Regions from separate parts of the Geomicrobium sp. JCM 19037 genome, predicted to be linked through region 1. Evidence: riboswitches for the same ligand, from Rfam matches in the RefSeq annotation. Region 1 holds a riboswitch; each other region holds the start of a gene.
What was found. A riboswitch is a leader RNA that binds a small molecule or an ion and turns the genes downstream of it on or off. The one in region 1 is predicted to bind S-adenosylmethionine.
Positions count from the first base shown of each region.

Region 2: another riboswitch for S-adenosylmethionine. It lies ahead of JCM19037_RS11500 (methionine ABC transporter ATP-binding protein); the one in region 1 lies ahead of JCM19037_RS12110 (methionine ABC transporter ATP-binding protein).
Region 3: another riboswitch for S-adenosylmethionine. It lies ahead of metK (methionine adenosyltransferase); the one in region 1 lies ahead of JCM19037_RS12110 (methionine ABC transporter ATP-binding protein).

Region 1 is NZ_BAWZ01000019.1:47,639-57,687, reverse strand. Features, by position in the region: gene JCM19037_RS22885 (metal ABC transporter solute-binding protein, Zn/Mn family) at 1-938, opposite strand, end outside; gene JCM19037_RS12125 (M20 family metallopeptidase) at 1,417-2,625, opposite strand; partial or broken gene JCM19037_RS12120 (MetQ/NlpA family ABC transporter substrate-binding protein) at 2,638-3,371, opposite strand; partial or broken gene JCM19037_RS12115 (methionine ABC transporter permease) at 3,526-4,204, opposite strand; gene JCM19037_RS12110 (methionine ABC transporter ATP-binding protein) at 4,205-5,224, opposite strand; SAM riboswitch class I at 5,380-5,485, opposite strand; gene JCM19037_RS12105 (FixH family protein) at 5,558-6,043, opposite strand; gene JCM19037_RS27315 (hypothetical protein) at 6,036-6,278, opposite strand; partial or broken gene JCM19037_RS12100 (PepSY-associated TM helix domain-containing protein) at 6,281-7,376, opposite strand; partial or broken gene JCM19037_RS12095 (response regulator transcription factor) at 7,689-8,371, shown strand; gene JCM19037_RS22880 (hypothetical protein) at 8,368-8,871, shown strand; gene JCM19037_RS22875 (HAMP domain-containing sensor histidine kinase) at 8,889-9,791, shown strand; gene JCM19037_RS22870 (hypothetical protein) at 9,788-9,994, shown strand; gene JCM19037_RS22865 (SCO family protein) at 10,000-10,049, shown strand, end outside.
Region 2 is NZ_BAWZ01000018.1:16,667-26,715, forward strand. Features, by position in the region: partial or broken gene JCM19037_RS11490 (MDR family MFS transporter) at 404-1,862, opposite strand; gene JCM19037_RS22805 (TetR/AcrR family transcriptional regulator) at 2,026-2,622, shown strand; SAM riboswitch class I at 2,679-2,786, shown strand; gene JCM19037_RS11500 (methionine ABC transporter ATP-binding protein) at 2,939-3,961, shown strand; partial or broken gene JCM19037_RS11505 (methionine ABC transporter permease) at 3,954-4,621, shown strand; gene JCM19037_RS11510 (MetQ/NlpA family ABC transporter substrate-binding protein) at 4,633-5,532, shown strand; gene JCM19037_RS11515 (ABC transporter permease) at 5,733-6,554, opposite strand; partial or broken gene JCM19037_RS11520 (ATP-binding cassette domain-containing protein) at 6,535-7,505, opposite strand; gene JCM19037_RS11525 (SDR family oxidoreductase) at 7,523-8,230, opposite strand; gene JCM19037_RS30105 (NAD-dependent epimerase/dehydratase family protein) at 8,194-8,346, opposite strand; gene JCM19037_RS11530 (YafY family protein) at 8,372-9,229, opposite strand; gene JCM19037_RS11535 (DUF421 domain-containing protein) at 9,422-10,049, opposite strand, start outside.
Region 3 is NZ_BAWZ01000034.1:20,775-30,823, forward strand. Features, by position in the region: gene JCM19037_RS16850 (IclR family transcriptional regulator) at 27-782, opposite strand; partial or broken gene metK (methionine adenosyltransferase) at 2,306-3,506, opposite strand; SAM riboswitch class I at 3,628-3,741, opposite strand; gene JCM19037_RS16860 (thiol-disulfide oxidoreductase DCC family protein) at 3,824-4,201, opposite strand; partial or broken gene pckA (phosphoenolpyruvate carboxykinase (ATP)) at 4,372-5,942, shown strand; partial or broken gene JCM19037_RS16870 (ABC transporter substrate-binding protein) at 6,099-7,087, shown strand; partial or broken gene JCM19037_RS16875 (ABC transporter ATP-binding protein) at 7,174-7,946, shown strand; partial or broken gene JCM19037_RS16880 (ABC transporter permease) at 7,930-8,735, shown strand; partial or broken gene JCM19037_RS16885 (DHA2 family efflux MFS transporter permease subunit) at 9,428-10,049, opposite strand, start outside.

The DNA of each region.
Region 1 (10,049 bases):
TCAAAAGTGCTTGCTAACGCTTCATCCAACTGCTCAAGATCGTCAATAAGTGCTTCATAGTTTGCCGTAAAATCATCTTCTTGTTCTGGTCGTAATTCAATGAGGACTTCTTTAATATTTTCAGCAATTTGCTGACTGAGCACAGGATCGAGGAAAACATGTGGATCTCCCACGCCATGTTCTTCGTCATGATCATCAATAATCACGCTCACTTCATTTGTTTCAAGTAGAACTTCGTCCTCTTCATCGTACAAAACCGCTTTTAATTGTTTCGTTTCCGTAGCCTCGCCTGAGTATTCGAGTCCTTCGACATCCGTACGTTGCCAATCACCAGCTTCATCCGTGCGAGTGTACCAGTGCCACTCACCATCGCCGGCGTCATCCGCATCGCCAATGTGGACATCGATCGTGTCACCTGTATGATAGTGCTTGAACGCCTTGAATGACCGGGCCATCCTCATCTGCATGCTGTTCATCATGTGCATGATCATGGTCTTCTTCATGGGCGTGGTCGTGACTATGATCATGATCTTCTTCCTCCTGCCCGTGGTCATGTTCATGATGCCCCTCACCACGAAGATCGAGGTTCTCTCCAGCTGCAAACACATGGACGTTCTCATCTTCGAGAACTTCTTCCGCTGTATCAGCAAAAGCTCCATCCCTACGCCAGAGTAAATAAACAGATCTTGTTCTGCCAACATCACAAATTCACTCGATGAAGGTTCAAATGTATGGGCATCAGCATTAGGTGGATAGATGCTCTCGACCTCTACATGCTCCCCGCCAATCCGACTCGTGAAATCCTCAAGCGCATATAACGTCGTTGAAACCGCTAAAGGGTCCTCGTCTGTCGTGCCTTCATCGCTTTCATCGCCAGAATCTTGACACGCTGTAAGTATTACACTACTTGCTATCGTTAAAAAAAGTAATTTTTTCAAAGTCCCAACCTCCCGTGATCGTCGCTATTTACTATACATGTATATAAATCGTAATGATTACGTTTTATAGATTACCCGTATTTTTTTTTACTGTCAACCTTTTAATTTAAAAAAGTGACCGCGGTTAGCGATCACGGAGGAGGGTACATTAGTGAAACGATTCATCAAGTAAGGCGCGGGGATGTTGTCGAATGCGTGCACTTCCGTGTCGAATGCGTGCACTCTCCCCTCCTCGACCTCACAACGTCGCCCCCTACAACAAAGGACTGCCCCGTCGGAGCAGCCCTAGCCGTTATCTTCTTTCTGAGTCATCTTGGTATGCAGCTTTTACAATACGGTTAATCTCACCGAGCTTATCTTTGAACATTGAACGAGCGCGGTGGGTTTTCGGTTTGGACATTCTCCGTGCGATAAATATCACCCCTGTTCATTATCATGAACGACAGAAGAAACATTTATGCAAAGAATTGTAGGGGTTTTATATGCTTAATGGCTCACTTTGCTTGCTTCGAGACGCTTCGAAAGCTCGTTTGATATTTACTAATCGCTCTGAATCTAGGAACAACTCTAATCCAATAAGCGCGAGCCCTACACCGCCATCGATGACCGCTTGGTCTCCTTTCGGCGAACTAGCCGCTTCGGCGAATTCCCTTGTATGACCGACAAGGTTATCGCCGATCTTAATATGAGGATGGATTGTAGGAAGAACTTGACTCACATTGCCTGTGTCCGTTGATCCAGCTGCTTGAGACGGTGTCTTTTCTACATCGTGACCAAGTTCTGTGAAAATGTCATAAAATAATTCGTTAAATGGATCGTTAGGTAGCAGTTCATCGATAGCGTTTTGGAATTCAGTAATTTCAAGGTCGGCCCCACTCATGAATCCGGCACCTTCAGCGATGCGATCAACTTTCTTCCTTACTTCATTTAGATCATGCCTTGAAGCCGCCCGCAGGAAAAACCGAGCTCGAGCGTAGTCGGGGACAACATTTGGCGCTTTTCCTCCATCAGGAATAACACCGTGAATTCGAATATCGTCTGCTAAATGCTCGCGCAATGCGTTTATACCATTAAATAATTGAATCACACTATCGAGGGCATTAATTCCCTTTTCAGGTGTTGCAGATGCATGAGCCGTTCGTCCGTGGAAATGATAATCAACAGGATCAACCGCTAGAGAATGACCAGACACGCGCGTCTCTTTGCCCGGATGAATCATAATTGCGGCATCGCCATCATCAAAGTACCCTCGATTAACAAAACTTGCTTTTGCACTGCCGTTATCTCCACCTTCTTCTGCAGGCGTTCCAGCAACAGCCACCGTACCTCCAATTTCTTCAATAATTTGCCCTAGAAGAATGGCTGCCAATACGCTCGTCGTCCCGATGATATTATGGCCACAAGCATGCCCGATTTCTGGCAACGCATCGTACTCGGCAAGAAAGTATACGGTTGGACCTGGTTTTTCAGATGACTTTTTTGCAATAAATCCAGTCGAGTGTCCCGCAATGTTTCGTTGGACGGAGAACCCTTCACGTTCTAATTGCTCAGATAATCGTGCAGATGCATACACTTCTTCATTTCCTAATTCCGGACGTGCATGAATTTGCTGACTAATGGTAATAAAGGTTTGTTGGTGCGCTTTTGCGTAATCGGTAATGGTTTGTTTTAACGCTTCTCTCGTCATCGTAATGACCTCCTATTTTGGGTAATTGAGCAATTCTTCGACTGAAATAAATGTCGGAATACTTGCACCTTCATACTCGTCTAAAATAAATTGTTCAACTTCTTCGCTTTGGTAAATGTCGATAATCTTTTGCAACGCTGGATCATCAGCATTGTCCTCACGTGCAGCGATAATATTGATATAAGGCGTAGCCGTCTCATCTTCAATGGCAATGGCATCATCAGGAGGCTTAAACCTGCATCTACAGCGATTCCGTTGTTAATAATTGCGGCATCAATGTCTGCCATGATGCGAGGCGCATTCGCCGGTTGAACAGGTGTGAGTGTTAGGTTTAAAGGATTCTCTTTAATGTCATCAAGCCCACTCGTTACCCCGAAATCGTCTTCTAGCTCTAATAGCCCGGCTTCTTCGAGAAGCATAAGATTTCTCGCTTGATTGGTCACTTCATTGGCTATGGCAATTTCAGCCCCTTCTGGGATGTCTTCCACGCGCTCATACTCGTCGCTGTACAAGCCTAAAGGAGCGAGCACAGTCGCTGCAATGGCTTCTAAATGATCAAACCCATGCTCTTCTTTAAAGTTGTCAAAGTAAGAAACGGTTTGAAAAGCATTGGCGTCAATCTCCTCTTCAGCAAGTGCGATATTCGGTTGCACATAATCACTAAAACGAATTAAATCAATCTCAATGCCTTCCTCTTCAGCAAGTTCAGCAATATAGTCCCACTGCGGCGTGTCGGTCCCGCTCACGCCAATCTTTACTGTTAACGGGTCATCAGGCTAAACGCTCCTGCCTCTGTTTGTGATTGTTCATCATCGCCACACGCAACGAGTGCCGCTGCAGTAAGTGTTACCCCTACGAATTTCAATTGTTTTCTCATTATGACATTCTCCTCTATCTGTTTTATCTTCTTCTTGCTTTTCTCGAAAAATAATTACCTGATGTTTGTACCGCTTGAACAATTAGGACGAGCAGAACGACAGTGATGAGCATCGTCATATTATCAAACCGCTGATACCGTATGTGAGCGCAACGTCGCCAATTCCTCCAGCTCCGATCGCACCAGCATCGCAGTCGCCCCAACGAGACCAATGGTTACCGTCGTAATCGTAAGGATGAGCGAGCCCATCGCTTCAGGTAAGATAAACTTTGTAATCACCTGTACTTTTGAAGCCCCCATCGCATCTGCCGCCTCCAATATTCCAGGTTCAACTTCAAGCAATGAGTTCTCGACGAGTCTGGCAACATACGGTGCCGCATAGGCAACAAGGGGCACAATGGCTGCCGTCGTTCCGACCGACGTACCAACAATGGCACGAGTTATCGGAATAATTGCAACGAGTAAAATAATAAATGGAATCGAACGCAACACATTAATGACTGGATTTAAAAGGTTAAAAATGAATGGTGATGAAAGGATATGCCCATCTCTTGTGACAACGAGAATCACGCCTAACACCGCGCCAATTAGAACCGAAAATACGAGAGAGATGCTTACCATATACAATGTTTCATATAAAGCATCCAGTAGTTGAGCGGTCGTAATATTCGGCTGAATTGCAGACGGTAGCATTTCTAACATTTATGCCACCTCCTTTAGGGAAAGGTCGTTTTCGTATACAAAGTCAATGGCCTGCTCGATCGCTTGTTCTTCTCCTTGGATTTGAATGACGAGATGTCCAAAAGGCACTTGTTGTATTTCGGTAATATTGCCGTACAGTACATTCACATCAACTCCGAACTTCTTTACCATCTGCGATAAAATCGGTTCACTCGATGACGAACCAATAAACTCAATCTGAATCACTTTGGAATGCTCATCTTGCGTCTTCACAGTTTCCATAACGCGACTCGGGATGTCGGCTTGAAATACTGACTTTACAAACTTCTTCGTCGTTTCTTCTTGCGGTTTAGAGAAAACATCGATAACAGAACCACTCTCAACAATCTCGCCATCGTCCATGACCGAAACCCGATCACAAATTTGTTGAATGACCGACATTTCATGCGTGATGAGTAGCACAGTAATTTGATATTGTTTATTAATTTCTTTAATGAGCTGCAAAATCGAATTTGTCGTCTCCGGGTCGAGTGCGGATGTTGCTTCATCACACAACAGGATCGATGGGTTTGAAGCAAGCGCACGAGCAATACCCACTCGTTGCTTTTGTCCACCTGATAACTGTTCTGGAAAATGATGTTTATGATGCTCCAAACCAACAAACTGGAGCAACTCTTCTACACGCTCTGTTATTTCCTTGTTCGACTTCTTCTGTAAGGTTAGCGGCATCGCAATGTTCTGAAACACCGTCCGGGATTGCAACAAATTAAAATGTTGAAAGATCATGCCAATGTTTTGTTTTTGGTTTTGAAGTTCTTTCCCCGATTTCTGACTCAAGTCAATATCATCTACGAGCACGCGCCCCGATGTTGGACGCTCAATAAGGTTCACACAACGAATGAGCGTGCTTTTCCCTGCCCCACTCAAGCCGATAACACCATGTATTTCTCCTTTATCAATCGTGACATTCACGTTTTTCAACGCATGAATTGCACCTGTTTTTGTTTCGTATATTTTCGATACGTCTTCAAATGTAATCATCTACATTCCCCTCTAACGACAAATTCTTATTTAACATATAAATTTACTTAGTTTTAACGATAAAAATCTCTTCAACCGTATCCTTTTGGAAACGAAAAATCCTCCCTTCTTAAAATAAGAAGAGAGGATGGTTGGTCTTTATCCCGTTTAGGCTCTTCTTATCTTCGCAGCATACATGCTACAGGAATTGGCACAGTGCTTAAGAGTAAGCCTGTTGCCGAGGTTTCAAAGGGCCAGTCCCTCCACCTCTCTGGATAAGAAATATTTAGTTATGAATTTTCTTTTATTATATAGAAAAAATTTCTTTTGTCAACTGCCTTTTAAATTTTTTATCTAGTGATGAGCGCTATGATCTTCATTTCCCGATTCCTCTGATCCATTTTCCATTAACAAAAGTACTTCCTCTTGATAGAGACGACCGACGGCAAAATATTTTTTCGGTCGTAGCTTTTGGTCATTGATTTCTACGACGGCCTCCGCGTAATAGAGGCCTTCCCGAGAGACTTCTACTTCTGTTTCATACACGCCCATCGTATGGTGGAAAAGCTCGTACTCATCTGCTTCTTCTTCCCCTGCTAATACCGGCCAAATGCGGATACCGACATGTTCTGCATCAACAACAGGAATGTAGTCTGCTGTCACTTGAACAGAGAGCCGTTGCTGTTCGTTTGCGGTGACAATCTCATTTGTCATCATATCTACAACGAGTCTTGCCCTGTCATTGTAGTCATCATGATTGTTGGCGTCCACGAACCGTTCCACCATTGAACAACCCGACAACATTACTAGTAGGAAGCCCACGATCATTCCTCTACGCATGGTGTTCCTCCTCTTGAACATTGAGCCATGTTCGCAACGTTTTGCTCTTTCGAATGATGTAGCGATCAATGAGATAAACGACGACAAGAGACAAACCAACAAGTGGGAAGATGACGGCAAAGATGAGGAGAATCGTTAATATTCCTCTCGCTTCGGTAATTCGGATTGATCTCGGTGCACCAGAATGGGTCGTTGGCTTCCTGCGTTTCCATAACCAAAACCCACTTATAATCATGACTACCATCCTACGCAAACGAGCAGTCCGGCTATCTGATTCCAAAACCCAAATTGTAATCCTTTATGAATCGTAATGCCAAGCGCCATCGCTTTACCTATCGTTCCATAATCATCGTATCGGTAATCGGCCAAAACCGCGCCGTTATATTGATCGATATGAACGGTTGCTTCATCTTGAGCTCGGTGCGGGAAGACAGAAAGTGTGAAAACCCCTTCTTGTCCACTTGGATAGAAGACATCATATGTCGGATGAATATCGAGCTGTTTTGCCACCCTCGTCACTTCGGTAATGGATACTTGTTCAAATCCTGCAATATATTGTGATTCTGGTACAGGCAGGTTTTCTGCAGCCCAACTCACATCAGCTACATCTTCAGATATGACTTCAGATTCAGGAGCAGAACCAACCCATATTGAAGGTGGATACCCTGCACCTGTGCTCGTCACTAGTTGTTGAACCCCATTCCCCCAAAAGCCGGTCCACAATAAGCCAGTGACGAGTAAGAAAATCATCTCCGGAAAGCCAAAATGCTGGCACCGCGTGAAAATCACGAATGAGTGTGCGTTTACCTTTTCTAAAGCGGGGAACGATCACTCCTTGAACTTTATTTTTTTTACGAGGAAACCATAAGTACAGGCCACTCACAATCATAATAATTGTCCAACAAGCGACGAGTTCGACAATTCGATCCCCGGTTGTACCTGCCATAAGTTCACTATGTAAGTCAGCCAACCGATCCATCACACGATCGCGATCTTGCAACGTACCGAGAATCGACCCCGTATAAGGATTGACAAACACCGTTAACGACTCACCCGCTTCATCAACAATTCCTACTTCAGCAGAGCGATTGGCATCTTCCCCAGGCCGATATCTAACCACTTCTCCGCCGTGTTCATCCGCTGCAATTTCTACTTGCTCCTCAGGTGGTAGCGTCTCTCCAGACGCTTCTACTTCGTAATAATCAGCATAGATTGCAGCTTCAATATCCCATTTAAAAAGATAAATTCCCCCTGTAATCGCTAGTACGAGTAAAAAAGGAACCAATAGTAGACCTGCATATAAATGCCAGCGCCATATTACTTGCACATTCATCTGTTTTGATTTTTTTGCCATCGGTACGCTCCCCTCATCTACCTCTTTTGTAAAGATTATTCGTTGTTCTGCGATGTAGTGGCCTAACGGTTTTGATAGCGTTTGCCTTCCATAGAGACCCCTACCGCATGTATATCCATCCTAAATAAGCGTTGTGAAGTCTATGTGAAATCTTCAATTCTGGCTTTTATGCCACACAATTTCTTCACAAATCGTGCGTACACTACAAGTAGAAACATTTACTAACTCATCACGTTGTACAATCTAGTGAAAAATTAGCTATAATGCAGTTGAAAAGAGAAGGAGGCTACCATGAGTGAACGAAAGACGATTCTCGTCGTAGACGATGAGGAGCCATTATTAAAACTCGTAACTTCAGTATTAATATCAAACGGATACAACGTCGAACGTGCAACGAATGGTTTGGCTGCCCTTAAAAAACTTCGCACGTCGTCGATCCATCTTGTCATTATGGATGTAATGATGCCGGGTATGGACGGCTTTGAACTGTGCCAAGAAGTTAGACACCGATCAGACATTCCGATCATTATGCTTACCGCTCGTGGGGAGCAAGAAGAACGAGTACGGGGGCTTCAATTAGGTGCGGATGACTATATTGTCAAACCGTTTGGCCTAGACGAACTCGTAGCTAGAATTCACGCAGTTCTTCGACGTTTAGGTCATCAAAACGAGCGGACGCTCATTAAAGTGGACAACCTTGTTATTGATGTCGAGTCACGAACCGTTACGAATGACAAAGCGCATATTTCCTTGTCAAAGAAAGAATTTGATCTGTTAGTATTTCTTGCCGAACACCTGCGCAAGTATTTTCTCGAGACCACCTTCACGAATTGCTTTGGGATAAGGATATGACAGAGGGGAATTTGCGAACAGTAGATACACACATAAAAACATTACGAATAAAACTACAATCCGCGAAACATTTAATACAGACCGTTTGGGGAGTGGGTTACAAATTTCAAAAGGAAACATGAATAAACGCCACCACTCATTGCGAACACGCATCTGGATAACGCTCATTGCTGTATTCCTTATGTTAGCGCTACTCAGCGTATACGTCGCCTCGTACTTATATGAACGGCTATATGTCGACGAACAAATTCAATCACTGACTGAGTCGGGAGAAGAACTTGCATCCATCTATTATGGATACGACTCAGAGAGTTCCTTTTTGTGGCGTGTGCAATGGACCGACCAAAGCTCCGGTGCCGATGTGTTCTACTTTGATCAAGAGCACCCTCTACTCGAACCCGATAGCAGAGACAACCTTATGATTGAATTCTTTACCTCGGACGAGCAGAACGAATTGCTATCTGGAAAAAACATCGAAATTATTCGTACGCACCCAAGCTACGACCAAGAAGTGCTCGGTGTCGTTGTTCCTCTCATAGAAAATGAACAATTCACAGGGATGATCTTACTGTCCCAACCCCTCACGAGCATTTACGAACCTCTATCAGACTTCGTACTGTAGGCTTAGGTTTGCTTTTCATGTTCGTCACTTTATTTTTTATAACCGGGAAATTAATATCAAAAGAAATGATTACACCGATTCAGAAAATGGAAAGAGCCGCTCTACGGATGGCAAATGGTGAGTATGATGCTCGCATAACTGCCACGTCCAAAACCAATGAAATCAACCAGCTTGGTGAATCGTTAAACCATCTCGCAGGCACACTTCAGTCGGAAGAAAAGAACCGTACAGAATTCATCGGTAACGTATCTCATGAATTACGTTCACCTCTTGGTTACATTAAAGGGTACGCAGAAGGAATTGAAAAAGGGATAATAAAAAGTGAAGACGGGATTCCCATTATTCGGCAGGAAGCGGAATCGATGCTTCATTTAGCCAATGACCTATTAGATCTTACCAAACTACAAAGTGATACGTATGAGCTCCACTTTGAACCGGTAGCTTTTGCCCAGATTGTTCATGATCTTTTGAATCGAGCTGAACAAGTTGCCGATGAGAAGAACATTGTTATTCACCGGGACATTGATGACAGTTGCATCATACATGGTGACACGCAGAGGTTAGCACAAGTCGTTCGCAACCTATTGGATAACGCCATAAACTATTCTGACGAATCATCCTCCATACAGGTTACTTTAAAAACATTTGATAATCGCTATCTCTTCACCATTCTAGATGAAGGTGTCGGTATTCCAGAGGAGAAAGTTCAGCATATTAAAGAACGATTTTACCGCGTCAACAGTGCCCGTTCAAGATCTGATGGGGGTAGTGGGGTTGGACTCGCAATTGTAGATGAGATTGTTAAGAAACACGGAGGGACATTTACCGTATCTTCACGCTTAGGCGTCGGGACCGTCGTTCAAATCGAACTCCCAGAATATGTAGACGAGGACAACGAGAAAGGGAGTGAAAATACATGAAAAAGTCTTTCACCTATGTTCTCCCTCTACTTGTAGGTCTCATACTTGGGGGGTGTGCGTCATTTTTCACGCCTTCCAATGAAACAACGGCTGAGGTTGCTCGCGACCTCAGTGAACAATCCTTGTACGTTTCATCGTTTTCTTTTGTGAACCAAGACGAAGAGGCTGTTACTGACGAAGATTTTCACGCTCATACTGGTTAGCGACGATGACATTCACCGACTGTCCGACGATCTGCAACATGATGACGCCAAATAT
Region 2 (10,049 bases), on a different contig from region 1:
AGCGTTCATGGTCATTACTTAGCAAACTTAGTTAACACTGTCGCTTTTTCAGTATCGTTGATTGGAACGAAAGGAGATCACGCTTGTGGAAAAAGGACCGAGACGAGACCCCACAGGTCGTAAGCAGTTCACTGAAAAAGAGGAGTTAAAATACGTGTAACAGTGTTTAGCTTGATATATATAGAAAATTCCATAGATAAGGGTATATGATGGGATAATTTGCGATTGCAATGCTTCATGTTCTTGAAATCCCCACTCGAGCTGGACCCGCTGGTTCACTTTGACGAGTAGTTTAGAGAGTGAGATGCATTTTTCAGCGCCAAAGATCTCACGGATATTGTCCCTCAGCAGATATCAAAGCAAAAAACGCAAACACGCCCAATATAGGGGTGTTTGCGTTTTACTATTCACTTTCTGTCGTTTTCGGTTTTTTTGAACGAATAAATAACGCAATGACGAGAGCAATAATCGCAAAGATAAACCCGAATGAGAAGCTTTGTTGAGCACCGATTGTGAGTGCTTCAATTTGCTGTGCAGCAGTCGGATCTTCAATGCCTGAGAGCGCATTACTTCTGCCTGTTTCCATAATAGAAATAAAGATGGCAGCACCAATCGCACCAGAAACTTGCATGAGTGTATTAAAGATCGCCGTACCGTGCGGATACAAATGCCGTGGTAAGTGGTTAAGTCCGTTCGTTTGCGCAGGCATCATAATCATCGCGACAGAAACCATCACAAAAATGTGCTGAATCGCAAGTATCCACTCGTCTACACCTGGGGTGGAGAATCGATACGTGAATACGGTGATGACGAGTAAAATGGCTCCAGGAATAATGATTGGGCGCGGACCAACCTTATCAAAGATTCGCCCATGATCGGAGACATCGCCCCGTTTATAATCCCACCAGGTAACATAATGAGTCCGGTAGCAATGGCTGTGAACAGTAACGCAGATTGCATATAAATCGGCAGAACGAGCATGAGTGCAAACATCGTCATCATGACGAGCATGACAATAATTAAACCAAAAGCAAACATCGGGTAGCGGAATACACGTAAATCCAGAAGCGGATCTTTCATTTTTATCTGGCGGAATGCGAATGCGGCCAGCCCGATAAACCCTGCAGCAAGCGAGGCGATGACAATTGGGTCTGCAAGTGAGGAATCGCCTTTACCAGCGGTGCTAAATCCGTACACAATTCCTCCAAAGCCGATCGTAGACAATAAGAATGAAAAGAGATCAAGTTTTGGCTTTGAGGTTTTCGTGACGTTCTTCAAGACGAAGTAACCGAACACTAGAGAAAATAGGGCGATTGGAATCACAAGAAAGAAGATCCAGCGCCACGATAATCCTTCAATAATAAACCCAGAGACAGTAGGCCCGATTGCTGGAGCAAACATGATGACAAGTCCCATCATACCCATTGCTGCCCCACGCCTTTCTTGGGGAATGACAGCAAGAATGACATTCATGAGTAACGGAATCATGATCGCGGTCCCGACCGCTTGCACAATACGTCCTATAAGAAGGAAGGCAAAGGTTGGGCTAAAACCGGCGACAATTGTACCGAGCGTAAACAGTGTCATCGCCGTAATAAATAGTTGTCTCGTTGTGAATCGTTGAATGAAATATGCAGAAATTGGAATTAAGATTCCGATGACGAGCATATAGCTAGTCACGAGCCATTGAGCTGTACTTGAGTTCACGCCCAAGTCTCCCATAATGCTTGTAAAGCCACGTTAAGAATCGTTTCATTCAGGATCGCAACAAAGGCGCCTGAAAGAAGAACGGCTAATATCGGTATCGGTTTTACATTCGATAAGTCTTCCTTTATTTCAGCAGTTGTTGGTGCATGTGCCATAGCCGTCCCTCCTAAAAAATATATATGGCTTGAATCAGCAAGATGAATCGTACCATGATTATTTACGAAACGCAATCGTTTCGAAACAGTTTCGTTTCGTAAATTTGCACTCTGTATATCCTGGTGATACGATGAAATGACTATAGGAAGAAGGAGGCTTGTCATGAGTGCGATTGAAAAGAAGAAGGGACGCCCTTTGGACAAGAGTCGGGATCGCATCATCATGCAGTCGGCACTAGAGCTCATTGGAGAACACGGATATGAACGTGTATCGATGGACCGTATTGCTCAGCACGCAGGCGTAGGAAAAGCGACGATCTATCGAAGGTGGACGTCAAAGACACATCTCGTTATTCAGGCCATTTCAGACGTGAAGCCGTTTGAAGAGATCTTACAAGAAGTGGAGCAATTTAATGATTTACGGGATCAATTGTTTCATCTAATGGCGTCTAGCTTTCGAATCGAAGATGAATCGATTCAACGTGCGTATGCAGCGATTGGAAGTGCAGCTTCACAAAATCAAGAATTAGAACTTGGGTTACAGCAAGGGTATTATCACAAGTTTCGGCTTGCTTTCTTCGCAATACTCGACCCTTACATGTACCCTAATCCAGCACTTACGCTGGAACAGTTAGATTTAATCGCAGATATCGGACCTTCAATGATTCATTACCGTACGATCGTGACGAAGAAAACGATTGATGCGAATTATATTTATCAGATTATTGATGAGTTGATTTTGCCTAAATTATGCCATTGAAAGAATAGTTGACAACATCGGTGTGAGGGTGCTAAGATTCAAACATCAACTAAATATCCTTATCTGGAGTGGTGGAGGGACTGGCCCTGTGAAACCCGGCAACCGGCAAGCAATTGCAATGGTGCCAATTCCTGCAAGGTTGCAAATGCCTTGGGAGATGAGATGGAACGTACGATTAACCTTTCTGCTCATCTTCTAGCAAAAAGGTTATTTTTGTTTTATCCAAACGAAACGTATGCTTGTTTATTTTTTTCGAACTTAAAATATAGTGAATAGGTAAGGATACTTGGAATAGAATGGATAGGGGGTGCATCAATTGATTCAAATGAACAATGTGTCAAAGTCTTTTGTGACGAAAGATGCACACATTCATGCAGTAAAAGACGTGAACTTAACGATAGAATCAGGAGAGATCTTTGGCATAATCGGTTATAGTGGTGCTGGAAAAAGTACACTTATACGCCTTCTTAACCTTTTAGAGGCGCCTTCATCGGGAACGGTGAAAATTGCCGATTACGACATGCTGAATTTAAAAGGACGTGCGCTACGAAAGGCGAGGCAAGAGATTAGCATGATTTTTCAACACTTTAATCTCCTCTGGTCGCGGACGGTTCGGGAAAACATTGCGTACCCGCTAGAAATTGCCGGTGTACCAAAAAAGAAACGAAATGAACGAGTGGACGAACTCATTTCGCTTGTCGGCTTGGACGGTCGAGGCGGTGCATACCCTTCGCAACTGAGTGGCGGACAAAAGCAACGCGTTGGCATTGCTAGAGCACTTGCGAATGACCCAAAAGTATTGCTATGCGATGAAGCGACATCTGCACTTGATCCAAAAACGACGTCTTCGATTCTCGAGCTTCTTTATGAAATCAATCAGAAGCTAGGATTGACGATTGTGCTCATCACTCATGAAATGCACGTCATTCACAAGATTTGTGGGCGAGTTGCCGTCATGGAAGATGGAGAAGTCGTCGAGCAAGGAGGAGTGCTTGATGTGTTCAAACACCCTAAGAAAGAAATTACTCAAGCGTTCGTGAAGCAAATTACAGAAACCGATGGTTCATTAGAAGTGATTGAGGATCAATTGCACGATGAAAAAGGTACAGTCGTGAAGTTGACTTTTGTAGGTGACGAAACGGAGAAGCCTGTTGTGTCTGATCTCATTCGCAACGTAAACGTTGACGTGAATATTTTACAAGGGAACATCGCACGCACGAAAGATGGGAGTTATGGTTCATTGTTTATCTCCCTTGAAGGAACCTCTGACGCAGTAACAGAAGCACTTGCCTATATTGAAAAGCACCATGTTCAGGCGGAGGTGATGAATGATGGGTGATGAATTCCTCAGTAATGTCAATTGGGATAATATGCTCGATGCCACGTGGGAAACAGTTTACATGAGCGTCATCGCTATTTTCTTTACATTTATTCTCGCATTGCCCTTGGTTTATTGCTATTTTTGACATCAAAGAAACAGATATGGGCGAACCCTATCATTAATTGGATTGTCGCTGCGTTTGTCAATGTGTTTCGTTCCATTCCTTTTATCATTTTAATTATCTTACTCATACCGTTTACGGTTGCAGTACTCAACACGATGCTCGGGCCACAAGCTGCACTACCGGCATTGATTATTGGAGCCGCTCCCTTTTACGCAAGGCTCGTTGAGATTGGTTTGCGTGAAGTAGATAAAGGGGTTATTGAAGCTGCAAGATCAATGGGCAGTAACCAGTTCCAGATTATATTCAAAGTGTTACTCCCAGAATCAATGCCAGCGCTCGTCTCAGGGATTACCGTCACATCCATCGCACTTGTTGGTTATACAGCGATGGCCGGAGTGATCGGTGCTGGTGGTTTAGGGGATCTTGCGTTTCGAGATGGTTTCCAAAGAAATAACCCTGAAATAACGTTTATTGCAACGATTATCACACTCGTTATCGTCTTCATCTTTCAAGGTATTGGAGACGTTCTAACTAGAAAATTAGATAAAAGATAGGGGAGAGTTTGATGAAAAAGTTTTACACCGCAATTGCAGCAGGATCGTTAACGTTAGCCTTAACGGCATGTGGCACTTCTGATGAAGAAGGAACAGACGAATCAGCAGGAGATGCACCAGAAGAGACGGAAGAAACTGGGGATGAAGGCGATGATGAAGCAGCCCAAGATGGCGAAACACAGTCACTCGTTGTCGGTGCATCAAACGTTCCTCATGCAGAAATTCTAGAATACGCCACAGACCTACTAGAAGAAGAAGGCATTGAATTACAAATCCAGACATTCAATGACTATGTAATGCCAAACCAAGCCCTTGACCTTGACGAGTTGGATGCCAACTACTTCCAACACATTCCGTATTTAGAGAGTCAAATTGAAGAACACGGATACGATTTTGAGAACGTCGGTGGTGTTCATATCGAACCGATGGGGGGATACAGCCAAGAGTACGGATCATTGGCAGACCTTCCTGAAGACGCACATGTTATTATGAGCGACTCTGTCGCTGACCACGGCCGCGTATTAAGCTTGTTTGAAGCCGAAGGATTAATTACCATTGCTGATGGCATCGATCCAATCTATGCAACGATTGATGATATTGACGAAAACCCGAATAACTTTGACTTTGATCCGTCGTACGAAGCCGCTTTACTTCCACAAGCGTTCGATGTCGGTGAGGGCGACGTCGTGTTCATTAACTCTAACTACGCCATTGATAACGACCTAAACCCTGTCGATGACTCCATTGTCGTCGAGAGTGGTGAAGATAACCCGTATGTGAATGTGATCGCTGTGAAAGCTGAAAATCAAGAGGACGAGAACATTCAAACACTCGTGGACGTTTTGCAATCTGATGATGTGAAACAATTTATTGAAGATCAGTATGAAGGTGCCGTCCTTCCGGCTGAATAATGAGAACCCCTCCAAGCTTGGCAGCTTGGAGGGGTTTTGTTGTGTCGTCCTTAGGTTGTGTATAGGCATAGCAAGGTGCCTGCCAATAGAATCTAAGCCGTGCTTGTTTTGGCTCGATCAGTGGTTGCTTTTTGTCTCACTAGTAGCAATTATGTGGGTTAACGCCCAAATATACCTCTTTGATATTGTTGAGGTTTTTCTTACTTTTTGTTGCGGTATAAATACATCGTTAAAGGTGCGAAGATTACGATGAAAATTGCCGATGTCAGGAGAACGAGGCCAATCTGTTCAAAGGTCCCAGTTCCATGCATCCAACTCCGTACGGCATTTGCTAAAACGGAGATGGGGTTTACCTCTACAAAACCTTGAAGCCATCCTGGCAGCGTGTCTGGATCTACGAAAACGTTACTTACAAATGTTAGTGGAAACAGAATCATCATGCTAACCATCATTAACGATTTGTCTGAGCGCATAATAAGACCGAGCGTTGTCCATAGCCATGATAAGCTGAATGAGAAGAATAGGATGAGGACGAGAGCAACCAATACGCCGGATACGCCCCCTTCCGGTCGAAATCCTAAGATGAGACCGAGACCAATCATAATGAGAGAAGCTAATGTGTATCTCACAACGTCAACGAGCAGCGCACCAATCAAAGCGGATGGCAGCCAGATTGGCAAGGTGCGGAAGCGGTCAAAAATTCCTTTTCGAATATCATTATTTAGATCTAAACCTGTATACATCGTAATTTGAGCAACAGTCATGACGAGAATACCGGGCAACAGAAATTGCAAATACTCGGTCGTTGAACCGGCGATTGCCCCGCCAAACAAGTAGGTGAACATGAGTAAGAAGATAATCGGAAATAGCGTTACGTCGAACATTTGCTCCGGAACATGCTTAATTCGTAAAAGTGTACGTGATGCAAAGGTGAGCGTTGAAGAAAAAGGACTCGGTCGACGGGGACGCTTCCCAGAAGCAATCGCATCATGAAGACGTTCTTCATTCATTTGTTTCGTCATTGATCTTCTCCTCATCTGGTGTTTTGGAACCTGTGAGCGTAAGAAATACTTCGTCCAAACTCGGTTGACCTAAAGAAAAGCTACTCATTTGGATGTATTCATTCGCGAGGTTACTAAATGTTTCAGCAATCTTGGAGGGCTGATCGACTTGTATAGAGAGGGAATGAGCATCTGTAATTTGTACGACGTTGCTTAATTTATTTTCGAAAATTTGCTGTGCCCGAGATAAATCATTCTCATCAACGAGCGTCACGTGCAACGTGTTTCGTCCAATTGATGCTTTCAGTTCTGCGCTTGTTCCTTCTGCAATCAATTTTCCTTGATTAATGACTGCAATTCGATCCGCTAATTGATCGGCTTCTTCTAGGTATTGCGTCGTAAGTAATACGGTCGTTCCTGCGCGGACGAGTGAACGAACAATTCCCCACACTTCGATGCGGCTTTCTGGGTCAAGTCCGGTCGTTGGTTCATCAAGAAATAACAAGTCCGGAGTCACGACGATACTAGCGGCGATGTCCATTCTTCTTCGCATCCCACCGGAGTAGTTCTTTACTTGTTTTTTGGCGGCGCGTCAAGACGGAAGGCGACAAGAAGTTCGTCGGCTCGGTTTTTCGCTTCCTTCTTTGAGTAGCCCATCAGGCGCGAGATCATGACAAGGTTCTCCTTTCCGGTCAAGTCTTCGTCTAATGAGGCATATTGTCCGGTTAGACTAATTCTTGCACGAACCGCACTCGTTTCGCTTGTAATGTCGTGACCAAAAACTTTTGCACTTCCTCCGTCTGGTTTTAATAGCGTAGCGAGCATGCGAATGGTCGTCGTCTTTCCTGCGCCATTTGGACCGAGGAATCCATATACCATTCCTTTTGGTATCGTAAGGTCGATGCCATCAACAGCCCTTTGCTCACCAAATCTCTTCACGAGACCTTTTGCTTCAATTGCAATATTGCTCATTTTGTCACCCTTTCTGTTCAACTAAATTGATTCTTATTTTCGTTCACCCATTGACTGAACCTCTTTGGAGGTCGTTTTAGAACCTTTTCAACGGTTGGTAAGATGGTGGTGCCAATTTCAGGTGGCTGAGTGCCCATCTGCACGAAAAACTGGATGCTTTCATCGTCATACCCTGCGTCTTTCCAGCGCTTCCGAGCTTCATCCAAAGAGAGCTCTTTAAACGAAATCGATGTTCTTAGCACATGACTAATCATATCAACGCATTCTTTTTTTGATCGCAATTCAGGTCCTGTGAGTGTGTAAAATTGTCCATAGTGATCCTCATTTACCAATGTTTCTGCGACCACTGCTCCGATATCACCTTCGTGAATAATTGCTGTCTTGATATGGCCGCCAAATGCTTCGATCACTTCACCATTACGAATGGTGTCCTGCCAGTCATCAAGGCAGTTTGCCATAAACCCGACGGGTTGAACAAACGTTGAAGTCATCGTGCTGTTTCGTAACGCTTGCTCCACCAGTCCATCTCCGTAAACAGTGAGCAGCGACACGTGTTTAACTCCTGCTTCCTCTGCAAGCGCAATGACCTGCGCATCGGTTTCCAAATCGGCACCAGCTACATCGCTTGATAAAATCAAGTACATGGCATCAATGTTGTGAAGAGGTTGACGCATCGTTTCCGGTTGCATCAGATCCCCGTAAACGACCTCTGCACGGTGGGGCAGTTGTGCGTTTTTCGGATTTCTCGATACTGCGCGAACAGATAACCCTTATCTATCAGCTGCTGAACTACGTGTCGACCTACTGTGCCAGTAGCCCCTGTAACTAGAATATTCATCATTCGTCTCCTTCATTGTAGATTTGGGTTATTTTCTTGATTTCTTGAAGAACTTCTTTTCGCAATGATAGTGGGAGATCACTTCTACATTTGATCCATAGCTAAGAACAATCGATAAAGCATATGTCGGATGATAATATTCTGTATAAACGTAGATGTGGTCATTAAATGTTTCGGTTTGTTCAGGAAATTGCTCAAGCACTCGTTGTTTAACATCTCGCGAGAAGCGTAGATGCAATGGTATTGGAGCAATAGAATGAGGGTCACTTTTTTTACGTTTCGGCGTGAAGCTCGTCAAAAGAAGCAACAGTGATTCCATGCGCGAAAGTCGAAACAACCGATCAGCTTGGCGAGTTAAACAAAATGCTTCAGCGTACCACGTTCCGTAATCAAAATGTAGGTTTCTCGGTTCAACTGTACGCGTCGTAACCTCACCAGTTCCACTCGTATACGTAAACGAGACTTGTTTCATTTGGTGAATGGCTTCTGTCCATTTTTGGATGTACGTGCGTTCTTCTTCAGAAGAACTAAGTGAAAAGATGACGGAGTGATTATCTGATGATGTAAGTAGCAATGGCTGTAAAGATGCCAGCCTTTCGGAAATCGCTTGAAAAGGTGATGCATCCAAACTTTGCAGGAGATGGTAAACGGTTCTCATATCTTCTAATGAAAAATGCTGCTTGGATAAATAAAAGCCATCCATAATTTCGTAACCGCCGTCCGTCCCAGGAAAAGAAACGATCGGAATGCCAGACTGATTGATGAGGTCGAGATCCCGATAGATTGTTCTAACCGAAACTTCAAAACGGTCGGCAAGCGTTGTTGCCGTCACGCGCCCTTTCGTCATTAACATTGTCGTAATTCCGAGTAATCGTTCTAACTTCAAAATAGGTGCCTCCCCATACAGTACACTTTAGGTCATCATACATGACATCTTGCGTGTCAGGGTTATAAAAATAGAGCAACTTCATGATGAAGTTGCTCAGTTTGTTGGAACTGTCTACTTTCATATACAAGATCTGTACGCTCAGGCAAAGTCATTTTAGTAAGGTAGCGCCTTTCATACTAAACCATTCAATTAGTTGCTCGTCCCGACATTATCCATCAAGTCAATGTACACACCTTCGTCTTGTTTCCATTCAAGGAAAAATACATCATCTGGCGAGGAGATGTTTCGTTCCCGAAGCTGTTGTTGTAACCACTCTCTACTCAAGCCTGCCTGTTCAAGATTATCATCATCTATTTGACCGTCACTAATGAGGGTGATGGGTAAGTACACAGCTTTAGAAGGAACATTCAAATCTTTGTTCGTCGGTTGGTCATATTGTGACTTCTTTAGAACGGTTACGCTGCCATCGGTCTCAATGATGGCGTAAGCGACTTCTCGCATAGAAAACACCGATTGTTGCCGGAGAAGGTTTTGTAATTCGTTGAGGTCAACTTTATTCTTTTTCATCTGTTCTCGATCAATTCGTCCATTGCGGATGACGACGGACGGATTTCCTTCAAGCATTCCTCTTGTCTTCCTGAATTTCTGCGTTAAGAATTCAATTAGAAATACTAAAAGTCCCCAAAAAGCAACAGAGTAAAGAATTGTTCCTAAACGAACTTCGTCATCATAAATCGCATTTCCAACCAGTTCACCGAGAATTAAAGCAGAGATAAAATCAAAGGGTGTTACTTGTGCTAGAGATGTCTTTCCAAGA
Region 3 (10,049 bases), on a different contig from region 1:
GTTCTTCTTAAATGAGATAAAGAAATCTATTGGTATCCTAATTCTTTCGATATTCTCCCGCACGTCGCTGTTAATAATCCAATCACTTCTTCGAGTCTTTGATCATCCATACGGTCCAACGGACCTGTAACACTCACACCATGATTGACCTCTCCAAGATGATTAAAAACGGGCGCTGCTACACACCGAATGCCTCGTTCGTGTTCTTCGTTATCTACGCTATATCCCAAATCTTTAATACGTGTAATGGCATCTTTTATCTCTATTTTTGTCGTTAATGTATGCTCTGTGAATTTCTTTCGACTCGTCACATTTTGGAAATAGTGTTCCAATTTCGAATCGGTTAGATGTGATAATAATACTTTCCCTACACCGGTACAATGCATAGGTGCCCGACGCCCGATCCTTGAATAGATTCGAATCGTATTCGAATGATGTTCTACTTTATCCAAGTAAACAACTTCAAAGTCTTGTTGTTCAACGAGATGGACAATCTCATTTGCTTCTCTACTCAAATCATCTAGAAACGGCCTCGCAATCGCCGTAATTTCCATTTGTTTTAGAACATATTGTTGCATTTCTAAAAATTTTAAACCTAACCGATAATTACCATTATTCGGTTCTTGCCTTACGTAACCATGATCTTCCATACTACTGAGAATGCGGTGCACTGTACTTTTTGCCACCCCTAAACGATGGGATAATTCAGTAACACCAAGTCCAAAATGATGATCTTTCAACAAATCTAATACGCGCAAGGCTCGGTCGATTGATTGTATCATCATCCCCCTCCTGTTCTTCATTAAGGAACGCTGTTTCACTTTTTCTAAAACGAATTATAGCCCTAGGTGAAAGCGGTGTCAACAAAATTCGACATTGTTTTTTGACGATTCCATTCTTAGTGGCTTGCAGAGTTTTTCTTCTTTCTTTGTAGGTAAAGGGTTAAGGCATGTACCACTTAGCATAAATTCCCAAATTAAACGAGTTCATTTATTTTGCATCGCCATGTAATCTAATCGGCGGTGACGAAATGCCGCAATGACCAATCAACGTACTTTGTTTAAAATGAAATGCTACTACTTATTGATTTCCAATGCTGGCGGATCGCTTGTGCTCTGGAAGTTTATGTGCATAAAACAAGGTTGAAGTTTGATTTAGAAAATGAACGTTCATAGATCGTCCATTATGAGGTGAACTGTGTTGTTTTGAAGCGACCTATATAGAATGAAGATTTTCCTGATTAACGCTGTTGGTTGTTAGGTTGGAGGGGTAGCGCGATGCTGGGTGCCATTTTGCGCGTAAGTTTGCCTAGTTTACCAATTTTGGCGCTCATTCAGCTAAACTCCTGCGCAGTTTGTTCCAACTGGAGCGCAGATTCAATGCCCATAAGCAAGCAACCTGTCGGCCCCAGCGGGGCCGAGGCCAAATCGGACTCGGTTCGGTGCGGTTCGCGCCGACGTCTTCGTAGCACAAGGGCGACATCGGTTCGATGCTGCTCCTGGCTACGGTGTGTGGAAAAAAGTCCAAATGCCCCATATCTTCATATTTGTGACATTTGAGAAAGAAAAACCATGATTTTAAACGTGAATTCGCACATAAACGGTGTCAACTGTCACAAATCGTGCAATTTGTGACAGTTGCATGCCGAAAGTGCCCGGTTTGAGGCTGGATTGTCACATACGTGACCGGTCATCACATGCTTGTGCGAGGTGGTGGGCCTCGGTGAGGACTTTTCACCCTTCGGCAAACGTTTTTCGTGTTGCCCCTAACCCTTGCAGTGACGAACAACGATCGACAACGAAGCTGTCGAAGTGCAACGAGATGAATTTCAACACGCAATATGCAAACACTCAACCGCAAAGACCGATCTCAGTCATCCGATTCAATGAATTTCTTAAGTTCAACTTATATAGATCATCATGAAAACGATCTAGATCGACCAGTATCTGGAAAAAACCAGCGTTTTAACACGATCTAGATCGTTCCGGGGGTGATCTAGATCACCGACATCTTAAAAATACCCAAATGTTATACAACGAGTAGTTTTTGCTCACAAACACGATGGCAACCTTGGTTGAACTGGAATGTACACGCAACTTTTTTCGTATACTCGGGTGTCAGGAGTTCCGGCTAGCATGGCTCAATCGGGAAATGAACGTGACGCGCTGTGTTATTTTTATAACGTGAATATATAGTATAAGAATTTCTCCATCAGAGGGTAAACGATCTTGTATAAATGGCATGACTACTTTGTTTCTAGCCTACATTCATATAAAAAAGCCCAGCCACTGGCTGAGCTTTTTGTTTAGATTCCTGATTCTGCTTTTAGCTGATCTGCTTTATCAGTACGTTCCCACGGAAGATCAACGTCTGTTCTTCCGAAATGACCGTATGCAGCTGTTTGCTTGTAGATCGGTGTTCTCAAATTGAGCATGCGAATGAGCCAGCCGGTCGCAAGTCAAAGTGACGGTCAACGAGTTCGAGTAAAACGCTCTCCGACACCTTTCCGGTACCAAATGTATTGATGGAGATGGATACAGGTTTGGCAACGCCAATTGCATACGCAAGTTGTACTTCACATTTGTCGGCAAGTCCAGCGGCAACGAGGTTCTTTGCGACATACCGCGCGGCATAAGAGCCAGAGCGATCAACTTTTGTTGGGTCTTTACCAGAAAAAGCACCACCACCGTGACGAGCAAAACCACCATACGTATCGACAATAATCTTTCGTCCAGTTAGGCCAGCATCACCTTGTGGACCACCGATGACAAACCGCCCTGTCGGATTAATAAAGTATTTTGTTTTGCTGTCGATCCATTTTTCTGGTACAACCGGACCGATGACTTCTGCTTTAACATCCTTTTCAATTTGTTCGAGGGTCACTTCAGGATGATGCTGGGTCGAAATAACGATCGTATCAACGCGTACTGGTTCATGATTGTCGTCATATTCAATCGTCACTTGTGTTTTTCCGTCTGGGCGCAAGTAATCCAAGACGCCATCTTTTCGTACTTTCGTTAGTTGTCTTGCAAGACGGTGAGAAAGCGAAATCGGCATTGGCATATACTCTGGAGTTTCATTATCTGCATAACCAAACATTAACCCTTGATCTCCCGCACCAATTTCATCAATCTCTTTGTCGGTCATAACGCCTTCGCGTGCTTCTAACGCTGCATTAACACCTTGAGCGATGTCTGGGGATTGTTCATCAATGGCAGTAATAATTGCACAAGTCTCTGCGTCTAGACCATATTTTGCCCTCGTGTAGCCAATCTCACTCAACGTTTCTCGTACGATCTTCTGAATATCGACGTATGTGGTCGTCGTAATTTCCCCTGTCACAAGAATAAGTCCCGTATTCGCTACAGTTTCACATGCAACCCGGCATTCGGATCATGGGTGAGAATTTCATCCAAAATTGCATCAGATACTTGATCACATATCTTATCTGGATGCCCTTCTGTCACTGATTCAGATGTAAAAAGCCTCCGGCCATTTGCTTCCATGTTTGTTTCCTCCTCAAACAATTCCTACTTACTCTATATGTGTAGATCCTTAATTCGTGCCGTTTGAACATGAAAAAGCCCCTTCACCTGTGAGGAAGGAGCATTACATTTCACCTTTCGCCTCTTATCTTGCAGAACACAAAGTCGTGTTTTGCCAGGTTGGCACCATTCCTGCACTCGGCAAGTGGTTGCTGGGTTTCATCGGGCCTGCCCCTCCACCTTCTCCTGATAAAAGCCTACTTGAATAATATAAAGGTTATATAGAAGAATTGCAAACGAGATGGCTTCTTTTATTGTGTTATACCATTTATAAGAATTTAGCTAATTTTACAAAGTCCATCCTTACATGTACTGCCAATCATCGGCCGATTCGCCGCAATTTTTTCATATAGCTTTTTGCCGATGGGTCGTATTGGAGTTTTGGACCCAAAGTATAACGGCGTGCGAAGCAGCGGGTGCAAACGTAAAAGCCGAATGACACCATCATACCCTCCGTACACATACGTATCATCAACGAGTACGTACATCTCTCGTTCAAAATCGGCGTATCGTGCAAAAGGATAGTGTTTTTCTAAGTTTTCTTCGCGCGTAGACACCCATTTAACTTGGCGAAATGTGGCATATTTTTGCAACTTCTCCTTCGTGTTTTGACAAAGTGAACAATGGCTATCATAAAACACAACACATGCTTTCATCCAAAATCGCTCCTATCTTGTTTTTTACACAATAATCATGGCACATTTGTGAAATTGAAAAATAGTATAGACTATAAGTTAAAATGTGTTATACTAATTTCAAATTCACACTTTCGTATCGTGAACAATGTGAGAAAGGATTTTGCCAATATGAGTACCGTATCTTTTGAATCTGCCTCCAACATTTATTAAAAGGGGAACACGTTGAACAGGACCTTCCTGAGTCCAGATTAGTAGAAAGAGCGCTCTCACGCAACGAAGGTGTGCTAACGAAGTCTGGAGCGTTTGCAGCAACCACTGGTTTGTATACGGGTCGATCCCCGAAAGACAAATTTATCGTTGATGAACCGACTATACATGAAGACATTGATTGGGGTGTCGTAAATACCCCTGTAGAAAAAGATGTGTTCTCTTCTTTATATCGTAAAGTTGTTCACTATTTAGGGCAACAAGAAGCGTTGTTTGTGACACACGGCTATGCCGGAAAAGATAAAGATTATCGTCTGCCCCTGCGTGTGATCAATGAGTTTGCTTGGCATAATTTATTTGCCCGTCAATTGTTTATTCGTCCTGAACAAGGGGAAACGCCAGCGGAGGAAGAGAACGGTTTTACGATCGTATCTGCCCTGGGTTTAAAGCAGACCCAGCCGAAGACGGAACACGTTCTGAAGCGTTCGTTCACATTTCATTTGAAGAGCGCATTGTCCTCATTGGCGGAACAGAATATGCCGGTGAGATGAAGAAGTCCATTTTCTCAATTATGAACTTCTTGTTGCCTGCTCAAGATGTATTGCCGATGCACTGTTCTGCAAACACGGGTAAAGAAGGTGACGTCGCTTTATTTTTCGGGTTATCTGGAACAGGAAAAACGACGCTATCCGCAGACCGTACACGTTTTCTTATCGGTGACGATGAGCACGGCTGGTCAGAAAACGGCGTGTTCAATATCGAAGGAGGTTGCTACGCGAAAACGATCAACCTCTCAAAGGATAAAGAACCTGACATTTATGACGCCATTCGATTCGGGGCTGTTCTCGAAAACGTCGTCTTAGATGATGAAAGTCGTGAGCCAGACTATGACGATGGATATTACACGGAGAATACAAGAGCTGCTTACCCGTTGGAACACATCCAGAACATGCTTCCACAAAGTATGGCAGGTCACCCAAATACAATTGTATTCTTAACAGCTGATGCTTTTGGTGTTCTTCCTCCAATTAGTAAACTTACAAAAGAGCAAGCGATGTACCATTTTTTAAGTGGATATACGAGTAAGCTTGCGGGTACAGAGCGTGGCGTTACAGAACCTGAAGCGACTTTCTCAAGCTGTTTCGGTGCACCATTCTTGCCACGACATGCTTCTGTTTATGCGGAAATGCTCGGTGAGAAGATTGATCAGCATGATGTGAATGTATTTCTCGTTAACACTGGCTGGAATGCAGGCGGCTATGGAGTGAGCGAACGAATTCCACTTAGCTTTACAAGAGCGATGGTGCAAGCTGCGCTTGAAGGGGAGCTTGACCACGTTGATACGACTGCTGATCCGTTTTTCGGACTGCATATTCCTACCCGTGTACCTGGTGTACCGGATGAAGTGTTGCAACCAAAATCTACATGGAACGAATCAGCAGAATATGACGCAAAGGCAAAAGAGCTGGCTCGCAAGTTCAAAGAGAATTTTGCACGCTTCTCTCACGTGTCTGATGACATTCGAAAAGCAGGACCAACATTTGAATCATAAATAATATCTGTACAGCTGTTTGAATTCATCTAGTGATGGGTTTGAACAGCTTTTTTGTGTTTAAAAATCCCGAGATGTTTTCTCAGATAAACAAACACCCGTCTATACAATCCGCATATGATAGGTGTATTGAAACATTTTGGGGGAGAAGATCATATGAAAAAATCATATCGACGACTGGTTGCTCCGGTTTTAGCGGTGCTGCTTCTTAGTGCTTGTAGCACGGACTCAGAAACAGAAACGGTAGAAGTTGCAGAAGTGACTCGCTCGATTTTTTATGCGCCGCTATACGTAGGGGTTGAGGAAGGCTTCTTTGCCGATGAAGGCTTAGATATTAACATTACGACGACGTGGGGCGGCGACACAACGATGACCACGTTGCTAGCAGACAGTGCGGATGTTGCTTTAGTTGGTTCGGAAACATCCATTTATGTTCACGCTCAAAACCCAAGTGACAGCGTCGTCAACTTCGGGGCTTTAACACAAACAGATGGAACCTTTTTAGTATCGAGAGAACCGATTGAAGACTTCACATTTGAAGACTTACGTGGCAAGGAATACCTTGGTCAGCGGCTGGAGGAATGCCACAGATGGCCGGAGAATACGCACTTGCTCAAAATGGCATTGATGTTGATGAAGATGTAACCCTTGACCAAAGCATTGATTTTGCCAATATTGCAGGTGCATTTGCATCAGGGTCTGGAGATTTTGTTCAACTCTTTGAACCACAAGCGACTGAGTTTGAGGAAGAAGGATTAGGTTATGTCGTCGCAAGCTTTGGGGAAGAGTCAGGCATTTTACCGTATACAAGTTTTATTACGAAAGAAAGTACAATTGAAAATAATGAAGAGATGCTCGTGAAATTTAACCGTGCACTTTATAAAGCACAGCAGTTCGTTCAAGAGGAAGATGTTGACACAATCGCCACGTCCATCGCTCCTTATTTTGATGAAACATCTGAACAACTGATTGCTCAAGTTATCGAAAGGTACCGCAACCAAGACTCCTATGCAAAAGATCCGTACATTGATGAAGACGGATGGGAGCATTTACAAAATATAATGGACGATTCTGGGGAGCTTCCAGAGCGATTTGGTTACGAAGAACTCGTCAATCGTTCCATTACGGATCAAGCATTAGAGTAATCGTTTAGTTCAGGGCTTCTGAAGCGGTTCAGGAGCCCTCTTCAATGTTCAATTCCCCTCTATATATGATTAAAGGAGGTAGATCCGTGGCACGACTGCAATTGCAAAACATCGAAAAATATTTCTTTACCGGATCTGATATTGTTGAAGCGATTCGTAATGTGAATTTGGAAGTTGACGATGGTGAATTCGTTTCTATCATCGGTCCGAGTGGTTGCGGAAAAACGACAATACTTTCTATGATTGCGGGCTTAACAACACCATCAAGCGGTGATGTCGAATTCGACGGGGCAAAAGTTACCTCTCAGACAACCAACATTGGTTATATGCTTCAACAAGATTATCTTTTTCCGTGGCTAACGATTGGCGACAATATTAACATCGGTCTTGATATTACCCGAACGAAAACGAAGGAAAATGAGGATTATGCGAAGGACCTGTTAGATCAAATGGGGCTCCTTCGCCACATTGATCAGATGCCTTCTGAACTCTCTGGCGGCATGAGGCAACGTGCTGCTCTCGTCCGCACGCTTGCAGCAAAGCCATCCCTCTTATTACTTGATGAACCTTCTCTGCTCTTGACTATCAAACAAAATTATATTTAGAAGATCTAATTCACGAAACGCTTAAAGCAAGGAAGAAAACAACCGTGCTTGTTACACACGACATTAGTGAAGCGATTGCGATGAGCGATCGCGTCATCTTACTAAGCCACCGTCCCTCTGTCGTTCAAGAAGTGTTTAGCATTCCAACTGAATTGCGGGCATTAACGCCATTAGAAGCGAGAAATCATAGCGAGTTCCAATGGTGGTTCCAGACGATTTGGAAGGAGTTAGAATCCCTTGAAACCACAAATTAAAGAACAATACGAAAAGCATCTAAAAGCCAAGCGATTAGAAACGTGGAAAATTCGAGGGACCCAACTTTTTATCTTGATCAGTTTCTTCGTTTTATGGGAAGTTGCTAGTCGAATGCAATGGATCGATCCTTTATTGTTTAGCTCCCCTTCCAACGTATTTGAATTATTTGTAAGTATGTTGCAAAGTGGTACGCTACACGTCCATATCGGCGTCACGCTACTGGAGACAATCCTTGGTTTATCATTGGAACGATCGGTGGAATTGTCATTGCCGCTAGTTTATGGTGGTCTCCTTTTCTTTCTCGTGTGCTTGACCCTTATCTCGTCATTTTAAATGCGATGCCTAAAGTCGCGCTTGGACCCATTCTCATCGTCAGCTTTGGACCGAATATGAGTTCCGTAATCGCTATGGGGGTACTCATTTCCATTATTGTCACAACACTCGTCATCTACAATGCGTTTAGAGAGACAGACCCCAATTTTGTAAAAGTCGTCGATACGTTTGGAGCTAAGCGTTCACAACGTTTCCGCTACGTTATTCTTCCAGCGTCTTATCCGGCAATGGTTTCCGCATTAAAAGTCAACGTCGGTTTAGCATGGGTCGGAGTCATCGTTGGGGAATATCTCGTATCAAATCAAGGCCTCGGGTATATGATTATCTACGGATTCCAAGTGTTTAACTTTAACATGGTGATGCTCAGCCTTGTTCTCGTAGCTATACTCGCGACGCTTATGTATCAAGGGGTTGCAATCATTGAGCGATCCATGAACAAGAAGCGTAGACAATAGCATTTTATTGAATCAACATGATTAAAAAGAGACACTGTGCCGGTTTTCACGGTACAGTGTCTCTTTTTTAAGAGCGGGTTACGTGCAGATGGAAGCTTGTCGCCTTGATAAAAAGAGCGAACTGTCACAAATAGCTAAGTATGTGACAGTTCAGGCAGAAATACCGGCGTTTGGAGCAGGCAAATGTCTCATAAAAGTTCCAACTGGTCACAAATAGCAAGGTAAGTGACCATCTGAGTCGATATGAGCCGGGTCTGTGGCACGAATGGTCACATAAATGAGCTCCCGGCCCTCCACCCCATACAGTCGAAGAGAAGTGTATATGAGGGTGCTGTACCTGTAGCACAAACTGTCACAAATAGCTAGGTATGTGACAGTTCAGGTTGAAATACCAGCGTTCGGGACCGACAAATGTCTCATAAAGCTTAGGAATGGTGACAATTCAAAATTCACGGGGCATATCGGGCAATACATAGCCCGATATGCCTGCTCGATTGTCCCATAAAAAGCGAGAGAGGCTCAACTCCCTCTCTGACCAAACGAGTGATTCGTTCTCCTTCGTTTGTCTAGCCCACAAAAACCAGGTGGTTAACGAGGAAACGCGTCAATTCTTTCTTAACCTTGTGTATCAACCTCAAACTCTACTCTTGTCGTCACTAAGAACTCCTTTAATCACGACGCGACATCACGAACTATGTGCGTTCGCGTTTTTGCCGTTCTCTTTCATCCCATTCTTCATCGGTTAATGGGTATGTGCGTGTAACCTTAAACGATAAGAGAAGGGCAGCTACCGTGAGAAGAGCAATGACACCTGTTGCCATTATTGCACCTAAAATATCTGGATCAAACGTCGTTCCTTGTTGATCTGCTACAACGGCTGTAGTCGTCATCGTTGTGACGAGCATCGCTGTTCCGATCGAAGCCGCCATTTGACGGACGGTGTTGCTTACTGCTGCACCGTGAGGGATAAGTTTAGGCGGAAGCTGATTCAACCCTGCCGTATTGACAGGCATCATCACCATCGAAAACCCAAACATCCGAATTGCAAACATGACGGAAATGTAAACGAGCGTCGTCGTTTGGTCAATAAACATAAGACCCACTGTGGACGCACTCATTAGAATGAGACCAGGTACGGCAAGTGCTTTCGCCCCAATTCGGTCGAAAATCCGACCGGTAATCGGGGCCATCAATCCGGCAATGAGCGCCCCGGGTAAAATGACGAGCCCTGCTCCATTGCTGTAAACCCGCGCATATTTTGCAAATAAAGCGGAATGATCGTTTCTAAACCAATTAATCCGAGAAACCCGATCG